DNA from 2 places in the Methylophaga sp. SB9B genome. Region 2 is predicted to be linked to the other one. Evidence: riboswitches for the same ligand, from Rfam matches in the RefSeq annotation. Region 2 holds a riboswitch; the other holds the start of a gene.
What was found. A riboswitch is a leader RNA that binds a small molecule or an ion and turns the genes downstream of it on or off. The one in region 2 is predicted to bind cyclic di-GMP.
Positions count from the first base shown of each region.

Region 1: linked by a shared signal. The riboswitch ahead of E8Q33_RS00040 (hypothetical protein) and the one ahead of E8Q33_RS11755 (VPLPA-CTERM sorting domain-containing protein) in region 2 are both predicted to bind cyclic di-GMP.

Region 1 covers NZ_SSXS01000001.1:1,365-12,554, forward strand. Annotated here, with positions in the region: gene E8Q33_RS00005 (hypothetical protein) at 1-769, opposite strand, end outside; gene E8Q33_RS00010 (ExeA family protein) at 1,171-2,061, opposite strand; gene E8Q33_RS00015 (CpsD/CapB family tyrosine-protein kinase) at 2,065-2,904, opposite strand; gene E8Q33_RS00020 (sugar transporter) at 2,942-4,699, opposite strand; gene E8Q33_RS00025 (autotransporter domain-containing protein) at 4,715-5,902, opposite strand; gene E8Q33_RS00030 (polysaccharide biosynthesis/export family protein) at 5,939-6,490, opposite strand; gene E8Q33_RS00035 (hypothetical protein) at 6,612-7,118, opposite strand; cyclic di-GMP riboswitch class I at 7,148-7,235, opposite strand; gene E8Q33_RS00040 (hypothetical protein) at 7,499-8,023, opposite strand; cyclic di-GMP riboswitch class I at 8,057-8,141, opposite strand; gene E8Q33_RS00045 (hypothetical protein) at 8,307-8,831, opposite strand; cyclic di-GMP riboswitch class I at 8,859-8,942, opposite strand; gene E8Q33_RS00050 (undecaprenyl-phosphate glucose phosphotransferase) at 9,134-10,537, opposite strand; partial or broken gene E8Q33_RS00055 (mannose-1-phosphate guanylyltransferase/mannose-6-phosphate isomerase) at 10,567-11,190, opposite strand, start outside.
Region 2 covers NZ_SSXS01000011.1:25,895-37,084, reverse strand. Annotated here, with positions in the region: gene E8Q33_RS11800 (hypothetical protein) at 1-233, shown strand, start outside; gene E8Q33_RS11795 (DUF748 domain-containing protein) at 363-3,311, shown strand; gene E8Q33_RS11790 (hypothetical protein) at 3,421-3,666, shown strand; gene E8Q33_RS11785 (ATPase) at 3,700-4,158, shown strand; gene E8Q33_RS11780 (hypothetical protein) at 4,274-4,675, shown strand; gene E8Q33_RS11775 (cold shock and DUF1294 domain-containing protein) at 4,758-5,390, shown strand; gene E8Q33_RS11770 (hypothetical protein) at 5,489-6,295, shown strand; gene E8Q33_RS11765 (DUF2971 domain-containing protein) at 6,340-7,002, shown strand; gene E8Q33_RS11760 (hypothetical protein) at 7,123-7,842, shown strand; gene E8Q33_RS11755 (VPLPA-CTERM sorting domain-containing protein) at 8,129-8,713, opposite strand; cyclic di-GMP riboswitch class I at 8,727-8,804, opposite strand; gene amt (ammonium transporter) at 9,055-11,190, opposite strand, start outside.

The sequences.
Region 1 (11,190 bases), on a different contig from region 2:
TCACCATTGCTGATTTGGTTAAAGTGTTTCCACGTATTGTAATGCCTCTATTTTCAAAACTTTGAGATTTGTTAGGGCTGTCTATATAGATATTATGGTCGAATCGCTCAACACGACCATTATTTTCAAAGATATTATTTTCAATCAAGCAGTCATTGCAACCACCTAACCAACCTTGTTTATGATTGTTGATAATAAGTGAGTCACGTAATATCAAGCGATTGTTTGCCTGATTCCCTGAAGATGCTTTATTTGCACCAGCTGCGTAAAAACCCACGTTGAAACCTTCAATATGAACATTTTCAACAATCATGTCATTTACTTCGTTATAAAGCATGATCCCAGCGCCGGATTTTTCATTACTAATAATCGATAGATTTTTGACTACGTAGCCACCATCGGGCCTTGAATCACCACCATTTTGAAAGTTGAAAGGTGTTTGACCAACAGCTTGAATAATAGGTTTAGGTAAAGTTTCTGAACCATAATCCCCGATTGTGCATACTTTTGCAGCACCACATCGTGAATTAGATAATCTAACTTCTTTATCCGCATAAAAAACACCACCACGGCAGAAAAGAACACTGTCCCCAGCAAACATCTTATTGAATGCTTCGATCGCTTTTGCATGAGTTTTAAATGGTTTAGCTTCAGACTTACCATCATTTGCGTCATCACCCGTGTCACAAACATAGTAGTTTTGAGCTTGAGAAGTTGCGCTGAATAGAATCAGCAAAGAAGCACCTAGCAGTTTAGAAAATAGATTCATGACCATCCCCCCCGTTATATAAATAGATGATGCGGGTCAAATGATATGACTAATAATATAAAAGAATAGTGATTCGATTCACACATTCTTAAACGACCCCGAACGAAATTGTTGTTATGACTACTAGTGAGCAAAATTATGCTTACTTATACGTCCTAGAGGTTACCTTAACATAAAAGGATGTGATTATTTTTAGACGGCTAAAATAAAATGCCCGGTGTTACCACCGGGCCAAAAAACTCTGGGGGGCAGAGGATTTTTAAAAGGTCATATCGTTCATTTGGCTTAATATCACCTCCGCGAAAGATTGGAGATGAATGAATATTAAATTTAACGGTCTTTGATTAACGTGACATTATTCACATTTCGTAATGATTAGCATTTATAAGGAAAAAATCCCGTTATTGAAGCTGAATATTATGTTGCTCCAGTAGCCAACCTCGAACTCTTTTAACGTCAGGGTTTTCTGAAAAGTTTGATTGAACAATCCGCGTAGCCTTTTTATCACGGATCATTTCTAATAGCAGTGGAACATCGATTTCCTGTTTATCTTCAGCGAAAGCGTATACCAATGCAAAGTCACACAGGTTATTGATTCGGCGTGGAATTCCTTCGCTATAACAATAGATTACCGCGCAAGCTTCATTTGTGAATATCTTTTTACTAGACCCTGCAATCTGGAGTCTGTACTCAATATAGTTCTGAGTTTCAGGATAACTGAGAGCTTTTAAATGAAATTCCACTCCAATCCGTTGAGCAAATTGTTTTAGTTCTGGCAGGTTTAATTTATCAATGAGTTCTGGTTGACCAGTTAAAACCAGTTGCAAAAAGATATCTGAATCAATATTCACATTGGATAATAAGCGTAACTCTTCCAGGGCTTGAACAGACAGGTTTTGAGCTTCATCAACAATCAGAACTACTCTTTTTCCTTGAGCATGTTGTTCGACTACAAAGTTAATGTAGTCACGATAACGTCCTGCATTGTCAGTGGCGGTTGAGTCAATTTCAAGGGAATCTAATACCCAAGTCATTAGTTCACCAAATGACTCATGGGTGTTATTAATTAACCCAATTACACAATCATCTTCAATTTTCGATAAAAGTGCTCTTATCAGGGTAGTTTTACCCGCCCCGATCTCCCCCGTTACTACAGTGAATCCAGCATGGCTCATTAAGCCATACTCAAGCATAGTTAATGCTTTTTTGTGATTAGGGCTTAAATAGAGAAAAGTGGGATCTGGAACCAGATTAAAGGGTTTACTTGTCAGTCCAAAGTGTTCTGTATACATGAATTAATAATTTTGATGTTCAGGATGATGGGCTGCTTTATTTACTACAGTACCAAGCAGATGAGAGCCTTCCAATAATTGTAGAGATTTCGTGATATTGGATTCGTTATTTTTGCCATCTTCGAGAACTAATAATGTACTGTCAAAATAACCAGCAGATAACAAAACATCATCAGTTTGTAATAACGGGGGAACATCAAAAATTATCACACGTGAATCATATTGCGATTTAATATCAGTAACCAAACTTGCCATTTTTGGACTAGATAGAAGTTCTGCAGAATCGTCAGCTCTGCCAAGTCCCGGCAAAATAACTAAACGTTTAATGCCTGGGTTCATTAACACTTCTGACAACTCATAGTTACCTGATAGATATTCACGAAGGCCCAGAGAAGGTTTTAAGCCAAAGTTTTTACTTATGCTTGGGTTACGAAGATCCATATCCACCAATAAGACAGTTTGGTTCAATTCCATTGCAATGGCGATAGCCAAATTAGCTGCAACTACTGACTTGCCCTCTCCGGCTGTTGGCGAGGTAATCGCCAAGGTTTGCCAACGATTACTACGCATTTTTTTTAATACTTGCGTGCGTAGCATCCGAAAAACAGCGGACTGAGGATTATTGTAAAACCCTGCAATTATCCGGTTACGTTCAAGTGTACTGTTTGAAACATCAATGACTTTGGTTTGCGAATAAGATATCGACTCTAATACATTTTCTTCCAGAGGGTCTTCCACACGATTTTTTACATTTCGTGTGTCGATATTATTTTTGGGTTTAATAACAGGCTGTTGGGCATGTTTTTCTTTTGCTTTATCTAGTGCTTTCTGAATTCTATCCATTATAAGTTACCAATCTATTTATTGATTTAGGGTGCTGTTACAGCAAGCTAAGCTTGTTCAGCAACTTGAACCAGAATACTTCCAGATCCATTACGAAAAAATGAAACACTGCAATGGCAGCAATACCAATTAAAATTAAAACAATTAGCCAACGATAAATTAAAGCTCGTCTCTTACTTTTCTCTTTTTCAGTTCTAATAAAGGGTATTACAACTAAGGGAGGCTTACCGACAATACGAGAAATATTGCTATAACCACGGACACCACCAAAGAACATTTCTATTAAAAATGCTAAGCCAACTCCAGAGCCAACAGAAGCCATAAACCCCATTGCTAAAAGTTTTGGACGATTTGGTTTTTCAGCTGAACTTGGAACCTGTGGTGGTTCAATTAAAGTAAAACTTTCACCTTTATTTTCAGATTCTAATGTTTGTGCGAGCTCTGCTTGTAACTGCTTGGCACGTAATTGCTGATATTGATTCAACTTGTTTTCATGATCACGCGTTAAGTCCATATAGGCACGTTGTACCTGATTGGTTTGCACTACGCGGTTTTCATAATCAACAAGTTTAGCTCTCAATCTTTGCTCACGATCTCTCAGACGACCAATTTCGCGCTGAATTGAATCAATTTTGGCTTTGACTTCAACATAAACAGGATTAGTGTTACTCGTCTCTACTACTGCACTGCTGACATCTTCAGCAGGAAGATCTCTTAAACGTTGCTGTAACTTGGCAAGATTTGCTTCCTCAGCTTTTACATCAGGATGCTCACTGGCATAACGTTGTTTGAGATTTTGGAGATTAGACTGAACCGCAGTTATTTCGGCCTCAACTGACTGTCTTGGTGACAGTGTTGAACCAACTTGAGCTTCTAGAGAAGCGACTTCACGTTTAACACGCTGTAAATCCGGGTGATTTTCTGAATAACGGCTCTGCATAGACCGCAATTCTGCACGTAAACGTTCCAAGGCAACTTGTTCAGGAGTTGCTTGTGGCCCCGCCACAGCACCTGGCACGTTTTGTTGTGGAATCATTGATAGCTGCAATGACATGGTAGTGATTTGATCACCTAGAACCATGATTTGATTTTCAACTGCTGCAATTTCCTGCTGAGTATTTTGTACCATTGACAAGTTGTACTGAAGCAGATCTGGCAGGCTATCGCTGTATTGATCACGAAATTCGGCAATTTCTCTTTCAGTTTGCTGAACTTCTTTCTGCATCCGGTCACCCTCCAGTTTTAAAAACTGCGTGGTGTCTTCGGCTCTATCTGTTCGAGTTCTAACGTTTTCATTTAAAAATTCTGTAACCAGTTCATTTGCAACTTGCTGCGCAATGCGAGGATCTTTATCTAAAAAAGAAACCCGAAAGGCAATACTGGCGCGTTTAGCTCGACCACTTACCGGGTCAGTGACGTTCGCCTGAACAATATTGACACTAACATTCTCTCTAAACAAAGAGACAATTGGACCAGTTGTTGGAGATTTTTGGCGTTCTTCTGCGTATAAATTGTATTTGTTAACAATCTGCATAACACGAGTCGTTGTCATCAATCTTTGCTTAATGACTTCAATACGCTGATCTGCATAACTGGTGACGGTTGTTCGGATTAAATCTTGCGGAATTTCTTGTGATTCAATCAGAATAAGGCCTTCTGATTTATATGTCGCGGGTAAACTATAGGTAAAAATAGCTACACCGGTCATTAAAACTATTGCTGGAATCAAAATCCAATATTTACGACGCCAGAAGACCTCCAAATAATCCCGAATGCCTTTTACTTCTTCTTCCATTTTTATCTCTTTAATTTAGCGGGAATAACGCAATCCATCCCAATCATACCCAACCGTAATGAACACCATGTTACCATCCGCATCTCCCCTATCAGAACTTTTTTGTTCTCTATATTGATAGCCAAAACGCAGGTTTAGGTCCTCTTGTAATTTCCATGACATACCAGGAGAAAACTGAAAGTATTCTCTATCTGTTGTATTGAATCTATCAACTGTTTGAGACTCTTGATAAGTTGTATTGATATTGAAAGATAATTTTTCAGATACTTTTCTGTCCCACGTTAAACTCACTCTATCTTGCTCATTCACATTACCTTCACCTGATGGCGCTAATGAACGTGATAGTGAAAAAGATAGGCTATTTATTTCACCTGTATATTTGGTGGAGAGATTAAAAAGGGATCCAGAACTTTTATCTGAAAGTTTAGGGCCAAGAACCGGCGTAATTTCGTTTTCTAAAGTTCTGTAACCTAATTGACCTGATATAGACCACTTTTCTGTGAGCAGATAACTACTAGTTATTGCAAGGTTATAGGTATCGTATTCCGATTGCTGAATACCTTCAGACTTATAAGTCGCATATGTTAGTGCCAAACCAGCGGTTAGCCTCTCTGTCCATGTCCGCTGCCAGCCACTGGTAACAGTATGCGTTTTATTGTCGTTAAAACTCGTACCCAATGGATTATCAATATCTGTTTCTGTGTCAGAATACTTTCTTTCACTGTAATTATAACTTGCGTATATCGAATCTTTTTCGGTCAGCTGATAACTGTATGTTGGTGCGAAATTAATACTTTCAACTGTTGCATTGGAAGCAAAATCACCAGTATCTTCTTCTGCAATTGAACGCTGCGCTCTTTCAGCATAACTGGCAGATAAACCATATGAACTACGTTCAGTATTCCAACCGGCTGAAAAGTTTGCAAAAGGATCTTCTCGGTCCAGATCTTTCAAATCTGTATATCTTTCAACGCTTAATCCAGTATTAAAAGTAATTTTCGAGTTAGCCTCAGCTCTTGATAATACAAGAGTTGGTTGAATACGAGTAAAGAAACTCCCTTCTTTATCTTCACGAAGCTGAACGTTATCATCGTAAGTGAATGTAGGAGAAAATTTTGCTCCAATTACGTATTCTGCTGCAGTTAACAATGTGGATTGACTGGCCAAAACCAGAGCAATAGGTAGCAGTACTCTGTTATTCATGTTTGCTCCATTTCAGTGGGCCAATATTCCTCAATATTAAGGAATGATAATTACATCACCACTTTTCAACATGACATTTGAGTCTAATGATTGACCTTTTTTGATACGGGCATAATGAACTGGAATAATTTCTTGTTTATCACCATTACGTCGCAAAATAATAATATTGTTTTCTTCAGCAAAGGTATTTAATCCGCCTGCCAAACTTAAAGCTTGCATAGCGTCTAATGGCTGGCTCATTGAAAACGAACCTGGGCGTAGAACTTTACCAATAATATGAACGGTATTACCGGCTACTGCATTCACGGTAATGTTTACAACTGGATCGGATATATAGTCAGATAATTTTGCTTTTAGCTCGTCTTCCAACTCAATAACTGTTCTACCTTGAGTGTTAAATTGGCCTGCAAGGGGAAATGAAATTGTACTGTCCGGTAAGATAATCACTTCTTTTTGTAATGCTTCCTCGTTCCAAACGGAGATAAACAAGCGATCACCTGGGTTTAGTGTGTAGGGTTCATCAGCATAAACATTTGATGTTATTGAGATTATTGTTAGAAAAAAAGCTGAACTGAGTAACTTTTTCATGAATCCTTCTCCGTGGCTATAATTTACTTTCAGATTCGATGATAACAGCTTAATTTGTCAAAAAAAAGGGAGCCGAAGCTCCCTTTTCCTAAAACTAACAATATTGTTAACTTATCTGGTTTTATGCAGCAGCTACTTGTGCTTTACGGCGTAAGCCGAAGAAGCCTAATAATGCTGGAGCAAATAACCATAATGCAGCTGGAATTGGTGTTTCTACACGCAGGTCATAGTTACTACCTGCTGCAGCTGTACTGATCATAATGTTAATCACATAATCAGTTGCCGCTTGTAATACCCAAAAGTATTCAGTTACACCAAGATTTAATATTGGTGTAATTGTTGGGAAAACCACATTTCCACCGTTAGTTACTGATACAGATGTACCCGCAGCTAATGGATTAAATGTCAATGACAGTAAACCACCTGTTAAAGCATCAGTAGTAACTGTATAAGAATCATTAACTGATTCTCCACCAGATACTGATGAGCTCCAAGCAGCAGTAACAACTGGACCTGAACCAATACCAACAACACCCGCATTTGCAGCGTCACCAACCAAAGTTAATGAAGCAGCACTCGCATTTACAGAGAACAATAATGCAGCAAAGAACAGCATCGCTTTTTTCATAATAATTTCCTTTAAATTGAAAAATTAAGCAATGCAACCCAGCCATCTTCAACATTAAAGTATCGAAGATCTGTAGCTTTCCGACCTTGCCTCACGACAAGTTTGGCTTTTATAACGAGACGACACTGTCTCGCGCTTAGCGTCTTCCAGAAACATCTCTCAGAAGTACAGTTGCAATTTAACAATCAAAAACTGGAAATGTAATTGTACTATGGTACTAATTACCGAAAACTTTGTGATAAGCATCATATAAATTAAGGTTAAATGTCATTTGATGCTTTGTGAATTATCGAACAACATTTTTTTAAATTATGCCATTTTCAAAAAAAAGGGAACCGAGGTTCCCTTTTTTAAAACTAACAATATTGTTAACTCTTAAATTATGCAGCAGCTTTCATTGCTTTACGACGTAAACCAAAAAAGCCTAATAATGCTGGAGCAAATAACCATAATGCTGCTGGTACAGGTACTTCACTAATACCACTGTCCAAACGTAAATCGTAGTTGCTTCCTGCAGCGCCACGACCAATCATTACGCTGATTACATAGTTTGTTGCAGCTTCCAACATCCAAGAATATTCAACAACACCCAGTGAACCAATTCTGATCACATCTAACAATGTAGTTGTAACACCATCAAAAATTGAAACCGAAGTTCTGTTAGGGATTAATGGATTAAAAGTCAGAGACAACGTTCCTGTGGTAGCAACATCAGAAGAAACAGTAAATACATCGTTAATGGTTGTGCCACCGATACCACCGGCACTCCAACCAGAAGTAACAACTGAACCTGAAGCGATTCCAACTGTACCTGCATTGGAATCTGCACCAACTAATGATAATGAAGCTGCATTAACGTTGAACGAGAACAACATGGCTGCAAAAAATAGCATCGTTTTTTTCATGAGAATTTCCTAATGATTATGAAAAAATTTAAACAATGCAACCCGGCCATCTTTAAAAATAACCCAAAGATCCGTGGCTTTCCGCCCTTACCTCACGATAAGTTTGGCAAGTCATTGATTGAAACAACAACTTTTCCAGATTTCTCTGGAAACTGATTATTAGATTGAGATAGTTCATCTAATGGAATTTTAATATAGCGTAAAAATATTTCATTATTCTTACGTTGGAAAGGAAGCGGAAGCTTCCTTTCCTTATCAAACTAACAATTGTTAACTTGCAAATTTATGCTAATGAAAGTTTATTAGCTTTACGGCGAAAGCTTAAAAAACCCAACAATGCTGGTGCAAACAACCACAATGCAGCAGGCAATGGAACTTCACTGATACCTGCAGCGGTTAAACGTAAATCGTAGTTACTACCAGAAAGTGCTTTACCAATGAATACGTTGATTACATATTCAGTTGCTGCTTCTAATAACCATGTGTACTCAAGAATACCTAATGAACCAATTTTGGTAATGCTTAAACCCACAATGTCCATTCCATCAAAAATTGAAACAGCAGTAGTTGGGGCTAATGGATTAAACGTTAAAGATAGAGTGGCAATAGCAGCTATATCACTTGTAACTGTATACGCATCACTAACGAAGGCACCACTAGCTAATGGTGATGTTGACGCTGTTACAACTTCTCCCGAACTAATACCAACTGTACCTTTATTTCCAGCATCACCGACTAAGGTCAAAGATGCTGCACTAGCGTTAAAAGATAGTAACAAGGCTGCAAAAAATAGCATCGTTTTTTTCATGGTAATTTCCTTTATGAAAAAATTTCACAATGCAACCCGGCCATCTTAAAGTTTCCTTAAAGATCCGTGGCTTTCCGACCTTACCTCGCGGCAAGTTTGGCTAGATTATCGGGAACAACATTGGCCCCGAGGAAATGACTCTCAGAAACTTCTCTAGTTCATCATTCCAGCAATTGAATTATCTTGCGTTAGATAACCAAGTTCAGGAAAAGAAATTACGTTGAGTTTTAATCCATGAGAACGAGTCTCAATATCTCATCGAAGTAGACAGCGATGTCATATCGAAAATTTGAGCTCTGGTATTAATATACATTCTTTCCAACAAAACCTCTAGTGATCGTTAATAAAATAATTTTTAGATCGAGAAGTAAAGTCCATGTCTGGATATATTGAAGGTCGTACTTAACCCTGCCTTCCATTTTATCTAGCGTATCTGTCTCGCCACGAAAGCCGTTTATCTGTGCTAATCCAGTGATTCCTGGTTTAACTTTATGCCGAAGCATGTAACCCTGAATTTTTGCCCTATATTCTTCATTATGTGCCACTGCGTGAGGTCTTGGTCCTACAATTGACATTGAACCACCTAGCGAATTAAAAAACTGCGGTAATTCATCAAGCGATGTTTTACGCAAAATACCGCCGAAGTGCGTTATCCGTTGATCGTCCTTTTTAGCTTGAATGACCTTGTCACCATCTTCAGCGACCGTCATGGTGCGAAACTTCCAAACCTTAATTTTTTCGCCATCCATACCGTAACGAGTTTGTTTAAAAAATACGGGGCCTTTCGAAGTTGCCTTTATTCCAATAGCAATGAATAACATTGGAATAGCAATCATACAAAGTATCAAAAAGCTCAATACAATATCTTCTATACGCTTAATCGCACTATCAATACCCGCAAATGGTGTTTCATAAATACTGATAGCTGTAATGCCCTGATAATCTACCCATCTTGAGTTAAGCAAATTAAAAGTGAAAAGATCAGGGACTAAATAAACTGAAGCGGTTGTGTCAGCTAATTTTTCAGTAATTAAACGAATGCGTGCTTCTGCAGCGAGCGATAAAGTAATAAAGACGACATCAATTTTACCGGCTCTACAGTCAGTTATGAGCTCTTCAATACTACCGACAACGATTGCTTTTCCTTCATCCAAACGCCGATTAGGAGCAGGTTTACGATCGTCATAAAACCCACTGAAACGATAGCCAGTCCACTCCATATCATCAAAGGATTTCTCTAATCTATATCCTAACTCAGTTGCGCCTACGATCGCTACGCGACGGGTATTCAGCCCCTTGGAGCGCATTATTCCTAATACCATTCGAACAATGGCATGCCAGGAAATCAATTCAATTGGAGTGGCAATAAACCAAATAATTAGAAAAGGTGCAGCATAAGTCTGTTCATTGATAACAATTAGTTCAATAGCGACCAGTACTGCAATACTGGTTCCCCATGAAAACAATACTGCGGTTATTTCGTCACGTAGATATGTTCCTCGCCATGAACGGTATGCATCCTGTGACTCAGCGAAGAAGTGGAACAAGATTATGGCAAATAACAATGACCAGACATGTTTGGGCTGCCATTCAATGGCAAATAAATCCATTAACGCCAAAAATGTCACTAAAATAATTGCGCTATCTATCAGTCTTGAAATAGCGTTTATTTTAGAATCGTAGTGTCTGATTTTACCTTGGGCCATAGATTGTTCCGCAGAACCTCATTTGTTGATTATTGACGGTTGTAACTATCTTGAAGTCGAACAATGTCATCTTCTTCCAAATAGCTACCAGATTGCACTTCAACAATTTCCAGAGGAACTCGGCCAGGATTTCTTAATCGATGTACGCTACCCAAGGGAATGTAGGTAGACTCATTTTCACCCAATAACATGACTTCTTCATCTCTTGTGACTTCTGCAGTTCCACTCACAACCACCCAATGCTCGGCACGGTGATAATGCATTTGCAAAGATAATGAAGCGCCAGGATTTACGGTAATCCGTTTTACCTGAAAGCGCTCACCAATATCTACCGAATCATAACTTCCCCAAGGGCGATAACATTTGCGATGGGTATGTACTTCTTTTCTATCTTGCTTACTAAGAGCTTCAACAATATTTTTTACATTTTGAGCTTGGTCTTTGTGAGCCACCATGATGGCATCATGCGTTTCAACCACTACAACATCATCCAAACCAAGTACAGTAACCAAGCGATTTTCACTATGAATATAGGAGTTGTTTACTGAGTCAATAATAACGTCACCAATTAACACATTATTGTTTTCATCTTGTGGGAAGGTTTCCCATAGCGATGACCATGAGCCAACATCGCTCCAGCCTGCATCCAATGG
Region 2 (11,190 bases):
ATGCCGATAATCAGTTGTTGAACGCCGCGATGGAAAATAAACGCACTGAGAGGAATCTGGTTTTTGTGGTGTATGGCGATTGCATAAGCAAATTTCAAAAGAATCTGGGCGCTAGTCGTGACACCCCAACTTATGCAACGACGCTGTTTGCTATCAATCGCTCATCAGGCAGCAAGCCCCGCTTACTCGGTTTTGTGAAGGCCGAAGATTGGGAAAGTACATTTGGCTGGTAGATTGTGAAAAAAAAACGACTCAAAATCGTTGGCCGAAATAAATGGGCTATTAATTAGGCCTTCAATTACGCCCAAGCGGTTTATTTCGGTAAACTGATTCATCTCTACCTCTGAGATGAGCTGTCAGCAATGGAATCTGCCAAAAACACCTTTCTGAAATTTCGAAGTCTGCTGATCTGGGTTGTCAGTATTTTGCTGTTATATACCTTGATAGGCTTCTTTCTGCTGCCTTGGCTGGCCGAACGTCAATTGGTCAAAACACTGCATGAGAGACTGGGTGTTGAGGCCAGCGTCGAAAAAATACACTTTAATCCGTATACCTTTGAAGCAACCGTCGATAAGTTGCATCTGGCAAATGAACAGAATGAGCCGCTAGCCGCGTGGGACAAGTTTTATTTCAATCTGCAGCCTCTGCAGTTGTTTCAACTTAAACTGCGAATTGAAGAAATCACCATTGATGCACCGAAGCTTTATTTCCAACGTTATTCCTCTAGCGAAAACACACTGACCCGATTAGCAGAACGGTGGAATGCGACTGCCAGAACGGATGTTGCCGGAGATGCTGCTCCCTTAGAAGACAACGAACAATCTGATCCGTTATTCACGCTGGAAATCGGCGAGTTCAACTACACCAATGGTGAAATTGCTTATCGTGATGATGTGCCAGCGTCTCGTTTTGAAACGCTGCTGAGCCCGATTAATATTCATTTGGATCATTTTTCAACAGCGGCCGGTGAAACGGCGAATAAGGATCTGGTTTTTGCATTGGAAAATGATGCAAAGCTGACTTTAAACGGCAAAATGGTGTTATCACCGCTGCAGTTTACTGGCGAGGTTAACCTCGAAAATTTCAGCTTGCAGACACCGTATCGATATCTGCAGGCTCAGCTGCCATTCGAACTGCAACAAGGCAGGCTGGATTTACAGCTGGCCTATGATATTGATTTGGCCGATACCGCAAACGTTGAACTGAGTGAGATCAATCTGGGCCTGTCCGGATTCAGTTTGCATCAACCGGGCGAAGCCGCTGCTTTATTACAAGGCGGCTCGCTAACAGTCAGCAACGGCCAATTTGTGTTTCCCGATAACCAGCTAACGATTGATGATGTGGCGCTTAATGACTTCAAAATTGCTGCTACACAAAATAGCGAGGGCGAATTCAATTGGCTGCAGCTGTTTGAGCCATTGCTGGAAGGCAATACTGATGACGAGCCAACAGAGAGTGAATTGGCACCGCTACAACTGAATATTGCCAATATCGAAATAAATAACACTCGTCTAGCAGTGGAAGATCAAATGCCTGCCTCAGCTGCCAATCTGGCTTTGATGCTCACTGCTACTCTGCAAAACTTCAGTCTGACAGAAGATCAGCAGATGCCATTTACCACGCTGATCAGTCTGGATTCTGGCGGTGAAATCACGGCGGAAGGGGATCTGCAGTTATTCCCCAGCTTGGCCGTTCAAGCCGAAACAGGCATCGATCAGTTGTCATTAATACCTGTGCAGCCTTACTTAAATAAGTTTGCCCATATCGAAATGGTCAGTGGCAAAATCGACTCTGCCGCCAGCATCACATCCAATCCACAAGAGCCTTTTGCGATCCAGGGCAACCTGACGCTTTCAGATATGCAGCTGGATAACCAGCAGCTTGATGAAAAGTTGTTAGGCCTCGATAACCTGTCTGTAAACAGCATAGATTTCTCACTCAGCAAGCAACGCGTGGCGATATCTGAAGTCATTATCGACGCGCTTTATAGCCGGGTATTAATTAACGAAAACGGCGAAACCAATCTGGCATTGCTGATAAAAGAACAGCCGGAATCTGAGGCCAGCCCAACGGATAACGCCAATTCAGAAACCTCGAGCAGCTATGACGTATCGCTTGGCCGAGTGAAAATTAACAATGCCAGTTCACGGTTTACTGATCAGAATCTGCCGATTGTATTTGATGCACTTATGCAGAACCTGAATGGCGAAATCAGTGGTTTTTCAACCAGCTCAAAACAACCAGTCGATATCGCGCTAGAAGGACAGGTTGACGACTATGGCATGGTGGAAATTGATGGTGTGATGAATCCATTGGATGTTATGGCTCAGACCTCTATCAAACTAGCATTCAGTAATCTGGATTTGCCTGCAATGAGTCCTTACACCGTCAAGTTTGCCGGACGGCAGATCGCCGAAGGAAAGGGCGATATTGATCTGACCTATGAGGTTGTCGACAGTGAGTTAACAGCCTCTAACAACATCGTGATCCGTGATATCAAATTAGGCGAACGGGTCGAAACGCCAGGTGCTATGGATTTACCGTTGGATCTGGCAGTGGGATTACTTAAAAACAGCAAAGGTGTAATCGAACTCAACATACCCGTGAGTGGTAATGTCAACGACCCACAATTCGCGATGGGCCCGGTGATTCGAGGGGCTATCGGTAATGCACTACGCAATATCGTGTCGGCACCTTTCCGTTTTCTGGGCAGCCTGATTGGCATTGGTAATGATGAATCAATTGATGAGATTCGCTTTCGTGCCGGACGAGCTGATCTGGCACCTCCCGAGCAGGAAAAGCTGCATAAGTTAGTCGAAGCATTAGTACAACGACCACAACTGGCATTGCAGATCCCTGCACCGTTTGATGAGGCTGCTGATCGGCAGAGATTGCAAGTAACTGCTGTGGAATCACGAATTGATACACGTCTGAATGAAACAGAATCCACACAACAACTTAATGAAAAACGTCAGCAAGTGTTGGAAGCTTTATATCTTCAAGCAGGCCTAAGCCCCGACTTGCAAACCCTGCAGCAGGAATTTTCAACAACCGAAGATGCGAATGAGCAATCACAAGCTGAACTGGATGTTCTGGCCTATAACGACAGCCTCAAAAAACGCTTGATTGAAGCCGAAACCGTTAGCGATGCTCAGTTGCAACAATTAGCTCAGCAAAGACAGCAAGCCGTTATCGACTTCATTAAACAAAACGGTGAATTAAACGATGACCAACTGCAAACCACAGACAGTGTTTCTACTAAATTGGATGATGGCTGGCTGAACATGAAGTTTGATCTGGAAACGATCTAAATAAGTGTTTTGAATAGGTAGTTAGAACGTCATAATGAAAAGGCCGGAGATATTATCTGGCTCCTTTGATCGTGTCCCCAATGACACACCCTGAGAAAGGATCACTGGCATGACAACCATAGACTATAAGGCAATGCTGGAAGTGGCGAACAACGAAGCCCATCAAGGATTAGCTGAAAGTGGTATTCCTATTGGTGCTGCGGTTTTCAATAAAATGGCGTGGAAGCTATCGATCTTAATTCGCAGGAAAGTATTCAAATGCTTGGCGATTTCATTGCTCAAAATCCTGAAATCTGGAACGAAGATATCGGCGAGGAATAGAGGCTGTTCTTTTGGTCATTCAAACTATTCCTAATAACAGCAGCAAACAAAAATACTGGAATTTATTATGAAAGTTGAAACGTTAAGAGATGTCCTTCACTGGACAAGCGAGTTCCATCAACACCTCGCGGAATGTTTGAAACGTGGTGCCGATAAAACTGAAAATACGCGAGCACAAATGCTGCTTAACTATTTGTCAGAGCATGAAGAAAAGCTCGGACATGCTGTGCACCAATTCGAAGTCACAGGTAATGAACATGCATTAAATACCTGGTGCTATGAGTACTTTGATAAAAACCCTATCGTGCAACATCATCATTGTGATGCACCATTTGCTGAACTCTCGACCACCGACATTATGCAAGTAATCATTCATCAACATCAGCAGATCATTGACCTTTATCGTTACCTGCATGATCGTGCGGATATAGATTCAGCAAAAGACTTGATGGAAGAACTCAGATCTTTTGAAGAGCATGAAATCATGGTGATGTCACAGTCAGCTAATCGATTGGAAGATATTTAAGATTGAAAAATTTCAAAGAATCAATCACATATTTGCTCTTTGATATTCGAAGTCTGTTTTGATCGGTTATAAATAGTCGTTGCCCATTAACTTGTTGTTAGATGAGTGAATAATCATGGATATAACCATACCAACAGCGCTCAAAACACTCTCTGCCGGTGGTTCTGCAATGCAGTCAATTACTTCGTGGTGGAAAAAATCTAAAGGAGATTCTCGGGCACTCATTGGCGAGCTTAAAGATAATCTGCAATATCTCGATATGATCGCAAACGACGGCGTGGCAATAGGTGATGTGGTAGAAAAGTTAAGTATTATTGAATATAAACGCTTGTCCAGAGAAGGCTTCAATTTCAACAACCTCAAGAAATCAAAAATCTCCAATTACCCATCTCTTAAAGGCACCGACCTGGAAAGTTGGGGAGGCAAGGAAACCGAAGCATTGGTTGTTTCTATCTACGATAAGTTAAATGAGATAAAAATACGCTTTCCTCATGTAGGAGATAACCAAAAATACTGATGGAAAGTACGGGTCAACAATATTCGCAAACGAATATGGTTATTGCTAGTGCACGTTGGCAGCTAAGAAATCAAGGGAAGGCATGAAGCTACAAGGGAAAATTTCAAATTGGAATGATGATCGAGGCTTTGGTTTTGTCGAGCCAAATGGTGGTGGAGAGCGTGCTTTTGTCCATATTAAAGCCTTTAACCCACCATCCCGTAGACCAGTAAATGGCGAAGTCATTATCTACGAAATCGTTCGCGATAATGACAATCGTTATAAAGCTGAAAACATCCAATTTGCTCGTGACGTCCACAAGTCAAAAAAACGAGACAAAGTAAAAAGCCAAAGAGGCTTCGGTGGTGTCTTTACCATTATCTTTTTCATTGGACTATTAGTATCCGTCTTCAGTGGGAAGTTATCTCTAGTTATTGTCGGTCTGTATCTAATCATGAGCCTAATTGCGTTTATCGCCTACGCGATGGATAAATCCGCGGCTCAAAATGGCCAATGGAGAATCCAAGAAAGCACTTTGCACTTACTTTCTCTAATGGGAGGTTGGCCAGGTGCCTATGTTGCCCAGAAGAAATTACGCCATAAATCAATTAAGAAAGCGTTTATTAATGTTTATTGGGTAACGGTATTGTTGAATTTAGCTGGGTTGGTTTGGCTTCATACGGAGAAAGGGGCAAACTTCATGAATAATGTGGTTCTTACATTATTTAATGGCTAATAAGGAAATCAAGTTGGTTTTACTCTTGAGCAATTGCCCTTCAACCGCCTGTAATCTTGGTTTAATCAACTCAATTTTAAATTAGAAAGGTGCCATGAATGACTGAAGATAAACGACCAAAACCTACTTGCTTTGTGATCCAGTCATTTGATGGTGGTACTTATGATCGCCGCTATAGGGAAACAATCAAGCCTGCTCTGTTAAAGGCTGAAGTTGAACCTCAACGCGCAGATGAAATTCTTGGTCTAAATCCTGTTATCGACAAAATTGAAACAGCTATTGAATCTGCCTCTATTTGTATTGCAGAGGTAAGTGAAGATAATCCAAATGTATGGTTAGAGCTCGGATATGCTTTAGCGCTAGACCGTCCAACAGTAATACTTTGTGATAAATCAAAAAGAGAAAAACTGCCTTTCGATATCCAACATAGACCAATTATTTTTTATCGCACTGATTCACGAAGTGGTTACGAAGAACTTGAATCAAGCATCGTGAAATGGATAAGGAACGAGCTGGATTCATCAAAAAGAATTAGCAATATTAGAATGCTTAAACCCGGAAGTGAAAAAGCAACAGATTTTGAAGACTATGAAGTTGCGATTCTTTCTTTGGCTTTTGCATTTTGGCCAACAACTAGTGGCAGCATTGGCCACTGGCAGCTTGAGCAAAAGCTCAAGGAAATGAACTTTACAGAAATCGCTCTAGCTTTAGGTGTATCAGGTTTGGTTGAGAAAGGCTATTTAAATGAAAAGCTATTGATAGATACGGATTATAACAACGAAGAATATAAGGCATATTCTGTTACAAATGCAGCCATTAAATGGCTACAAGAAAATAAAAATCTATTAGAGGTCAAGAAGCAAGTAATTAGCGATGATTATTACGATAAAGATATACCCTTCTAGAGGTCACCAAAAGACATTCAGTTGATTAAAATTAGGCGAAGGATATGCGAGTTTACTACTACACCTCAGAGCAGCATGGGCTCTCAAATATTATCAATAAACGCATAAAGATTTCTTTGCTAAATGAGCTTAATGATCCATTCGAATTTCTTGGAGTTGACCTCTCAGATAAAGAATTCCGAGAGGCTTTCAAGGCGGGAAGGGATGCTGTGGCTAAAGAATTCGGTATTATCAGCTTCTCTAGAAGTTGGAATAATCCTTTATTATGGGCACACTACGGAGATAAGCATAAAGGGATCTGTTTGGGATTCGAGATTCATGGCTCACTTATTAAAGAAGTTACATACTACCCTGAGAGAATGACCGCAGTTGCAGAGATGAATCAAGAATTTGGAGGTCTTACTAAAGAATTCACCGAAAATTTACTATGTGCGAAGTACATCGGATGGAATTACGAAAATGAAGTCAGAGTTATTGTTCCTCTAGAAACAAAAGACTCAACTGGTTTATGCTTTAGTGATTTTGAAGGCAATATGGAGCTCAAAGAGGTGATTTTGGGCCCTAGATCTGACCTGAAAATATATAACGTTGCTCAGCATCTCCACGTTTATAAAAATGAAGTCAAAGTTATGAGGTCGAGAATAGCTTTTACCAAGTATGAGGTTGTTCAAAATAAAGCAGCGCGAGTCTATGTCCATCGTCCCTAACAAATTTAAGGCGTCAACCAACTTGATTTAGTTTGATCAAGCATTTCAAACAAAAGGGCCGGAGAAAATTCTCTGGCCCTATTTGGTTACGTCGTTATGCCGCTATCAGGATGAATATATATGTTTTTTTTGAAGATTCTTAATCTTCTATTTGGGCTGGGGATATCTAGGTATGCGGTATTCCTTAATGATTCCGCTCATGAATCAATGAAAGTCTTTGATCAGGGGTTTTCTGGTGTAGTTTCTAAAATTAAAGAGCTAGGTTTGAAAAACACCCTAGACAAAATCGGTTCATTTTTTGGTTGGATGGCCTTAATTTATCTGACTTTCTTTTTTGTAGGAAAGGGATTGTTTGGTGATGGAGCATGGCAATTTTATGGCTCGTTGGTAACTTTATGGGCTGCAATAATGTGGTTTTCTATAAAGTGGTTTACTAAATTTCAGAGCTACGCACTCAATTTTCTCGTGAACGCTCTGAAATTTTTTTCATTCATCTTACTAATGCCGGTTCTTGATTTTTTAGCGAAAACAAATATGACATCATTGTTTTATAATCAAATAAGCACATTTAATGCATTATTGTTCGGGTTTGATTTTCCCCTCACAGAGAACTCAATATACCAAGCAGGGATTCTATTCGCATTTTATGTATTTATTCTCTTGGGCTATTGGGTGATCAGCTCGGTTTATTTGGGATTTATAGCTGGAGTCTCTCTAGGAGTTGTTGGCTCGGTTGTATACTTAGCTAAGGTCTTAGACATATATTGGTCAAAAAATCATCTAACTGGATTTTTTGTAATTGGTTATGTTGTAACGTCGGCAGCATTATGGTTTGCGTGAAAGCAAAATAGCTAACAACAACTTCGCGGCTGGCAACTCACTATTAAGGTGTCGGTCAACTTGAAAAGCTTCCAAGAAGCGATATTTAGGGTCCGATATTTAGGGTCAGTGTGAAAACCAAAAAAGATTCTTTTTTTACACTGACCCTAAATATTCCTAAATATTCCAGAACGTACCTGAATTTTTGGATGAGAACACCGGATGAGGTGAATAAAAAAGCCAGTTGCGAGTGGCAACTGGCTTAATTAAACCGTCAACTTATATTAGGACGGGTCAAGTGTTTGTTTTAACGTTGTTTAGCTCTACCACGTAAACCAAAAAAACCTAGCAAAGCAGATGTTAGTAGCCAAGCTGTTGCTGGAATTGGTACCGCTGATAATTGTGTTTCTCTGACCAAAAATGAGCCTAAACCTTCATTAGCAAAATCCGGATCAAGATAGCTGTTTAACGGTCGGAAATAACGATTTCCATTGCTTCGAATTATATACAATTGTGCATTTGGTACACTTGAGTTAATAACTGATCCATAAATTCCGTTGATGAAGTCAGCATAGCCTATCGCCAATGTTCCTCCTAAGTATGACCAAAGTTGGGAGTTACTATCCGTCCGCCATTGTGAGTTGGTGATTAATGCAGTTAACTCCGTGACGGTAGCATAACGCCAGCCTGACAAAGTACCTTCAAAGTTAATGTCTGCAATCACTTGATTGTAACTCATACCCCTCGTAATCGTCAGATCTAACCAATCCAATCCAGAAATACTGTCGGTCGTATAATCACCATTATCAATGATATCAATTGATGCAGAATTAGATGCTGTTGATACAAGTAAACAAACTGCAAACATTGTTGCTTTAATAAAGGTTTTCATAAATCACTCCATGTTTTGCAACCCAGCCCTGTTGGTTTAACAGCTGTAGGCTTTCCGTCCTTGGCTCACACTAAGTTTGGCAGTCAAAAATAAGAACTTTAATCTCACATAATTATAGCTCCACGAACTGTTTGAGTTGTATTGTATTTTGTTATTATTTTTCAATATTCAGGTCTAATTATTGGCACTAAAGTCGTTTGATCAGAACTGAGTATATTTAATTTTTATTAATTGAAGAGTTCAAGGGGTCAGCCAGTGAACGATCCCCTGCCAATATTTTCAGTCAATTAACTTTGAGCATTTGGGGTATGCCCCAACCTTTAGTCCTAAATATCCTCCATTTAGCGCGGCATTACCCGGACACTCATGAGTGATTCCAAGGGTTCTGGTCGTGACAGATAAAACCCTTGAACATAATCCACTTCAATCTGCCGCAGGATATTCAGTGTTGCAGCGTCTTCAACAAATTCGGCAATGGTCTTTAATCCCATGATATGGCCGATGTTGTTAATCGATGCCACCATGGCTTGGTCAATCCGGTTGTTGGCTAGCTCCTGAATGAAAATACCGTCAATTTTTAAGTAATCGACTGGTAATTGTTTGAGATAGCCGAATGACGACAGGCCACTGCCAAAATCGTCCAAAGCAAACTGGCAACCTAAGCTTTTCAGCTCCGTAATGAATCTAGCAGCATTGGCTGGATCAGCGATGGCGGCGGTTTCGGTGATTTCAAAGCAAATATTATTTGCCGGTACTTTGCGTTTCTCCAGTTGTTCCTGAATTAATTGCAGGCAGTCTTCGCGACCAATTGAGGCACCAGATAAGTTAATCGAGCAAAACACGGGCTGCTGGTTCTGGCGAAGTTGATCGCCCATCCAAGCCAGTGTGTTACGAATGACCCACTGGTCGATCTTGGGCATTAACCCAAAACGTTCGGCCGCCGGAATAAAGGCACCTGGTGGAATGATTTCTCCCTGTGGACCGATCATGCGAGTCAGAATTTCATAATGCGGCAAGGTGTTATCGCTGTTTTCAAGCGGGACAATAGTCTGAAAATAGAGCCGGAAAAGGTCTTTATCGAGTGCTTCCTGTAACCGACTGGCCCACTGAATTTGACCCTGGCGTTCCTGGGCCTGAATGTCATCCGGTTGAAACAGGTGCACCCGGTTACGCCCGCGATCCTTAGCCGCGTAGCAAGCAGCATCAGCATGGCTCAACACTTCATCGAGACTGCCACTGGCTTCTGTAATACTGACCAAGCCGATGCTGACACCGACAGAAAACACCTGACCATCCCAGGAAAAACGAAAAGCAGTGACGGTTTTTCGCAGTGTCTCGGCAATGTCCAAACCTTTTTCAATAGGACAATGAGTCAGCAGAACTCCGAATTCATCCCCACCCAGCCGAGCCAAGGTATCGCTTTGGCGAAGTACGGGTTTCAGAAGACTTGATAGTTGCTTTAACAGAACATCACCGGCTCTATGTCCACAGGTATCATTCACTAATTTGAACTGGTCTAAATCCAGATAGCAGAGCAGGTGCTCCGCTTTATCATGATGTGCCTCATAGATCAGTGATTCCAAACGCTTTTCAAATTCACGTCGATTGATTAGGCCAGTTAGGGTGTCATGCACCGCTTGGAAGGTGAGCATCTTCTCCAAACGGCTGTTTTGGGTAATGTCCTGTAGTGCAACAACCCAGCCTATATTCTGGCGGTTAGTATCGAGCAAGGGCGCACAGTTCAGTTGTACTTCAAATTCATCACCTTGCTTATTTTTCAGCAGAAATAGGCGCTTTTGGCTGGTGTTAGGTGATTTATCTGAATATTCCTTACACAAAGCCGTGATGTTAATTTGTGTCGTTTCAGTGTCTTCAATGAGAATAATCTCGTCAATCGGTTTGCCGAATGCTTGTTCAGATGTCTGCCCCAGTAGTTCACTGGCCATCGGGTTAAGGTAGACGATGTTATAGGCTGCATCACAGGTGACAACTGCTTCAGTGATAGCTTCCAGTGTGACTTGAGCCAGCTCCGAATGACGATGCAGTCGAGCCTCCATCTTTTTTCTTTCGCTGATATCCCTAAGCATCGCGCTGTATTGCACGCCTTCCTCGGTTGGGCTGGCGGTAGTGGTGACCTCTAGTGTGAAGGCGTTACCTTCACTGTTTTTAGCAACAATTTCATAAGGCCCTGGCTGTTGACTGCTGGCTAGGGTGACAAATAAATGCTCAGGTGGTGTGCCCGTAAACGTTTGTTTATTTTGTTCATGGAGCAACACTTCAGTTGGTTGCCCCACTAACTGGTGGGCAGGTAGACCGAAAAGAATTTCTGCTCCTGGATTGGCACTGGTCACAATCCCCTGACTGGAAAAGGTGATAACCCCGTCACGCATATCACGCACAATTAATCGGGTGCGGGTCACCATACGGTTCAAGTTAGCAATCACCCGGTTGTATTGTGATGCAATCTGACCGACTTC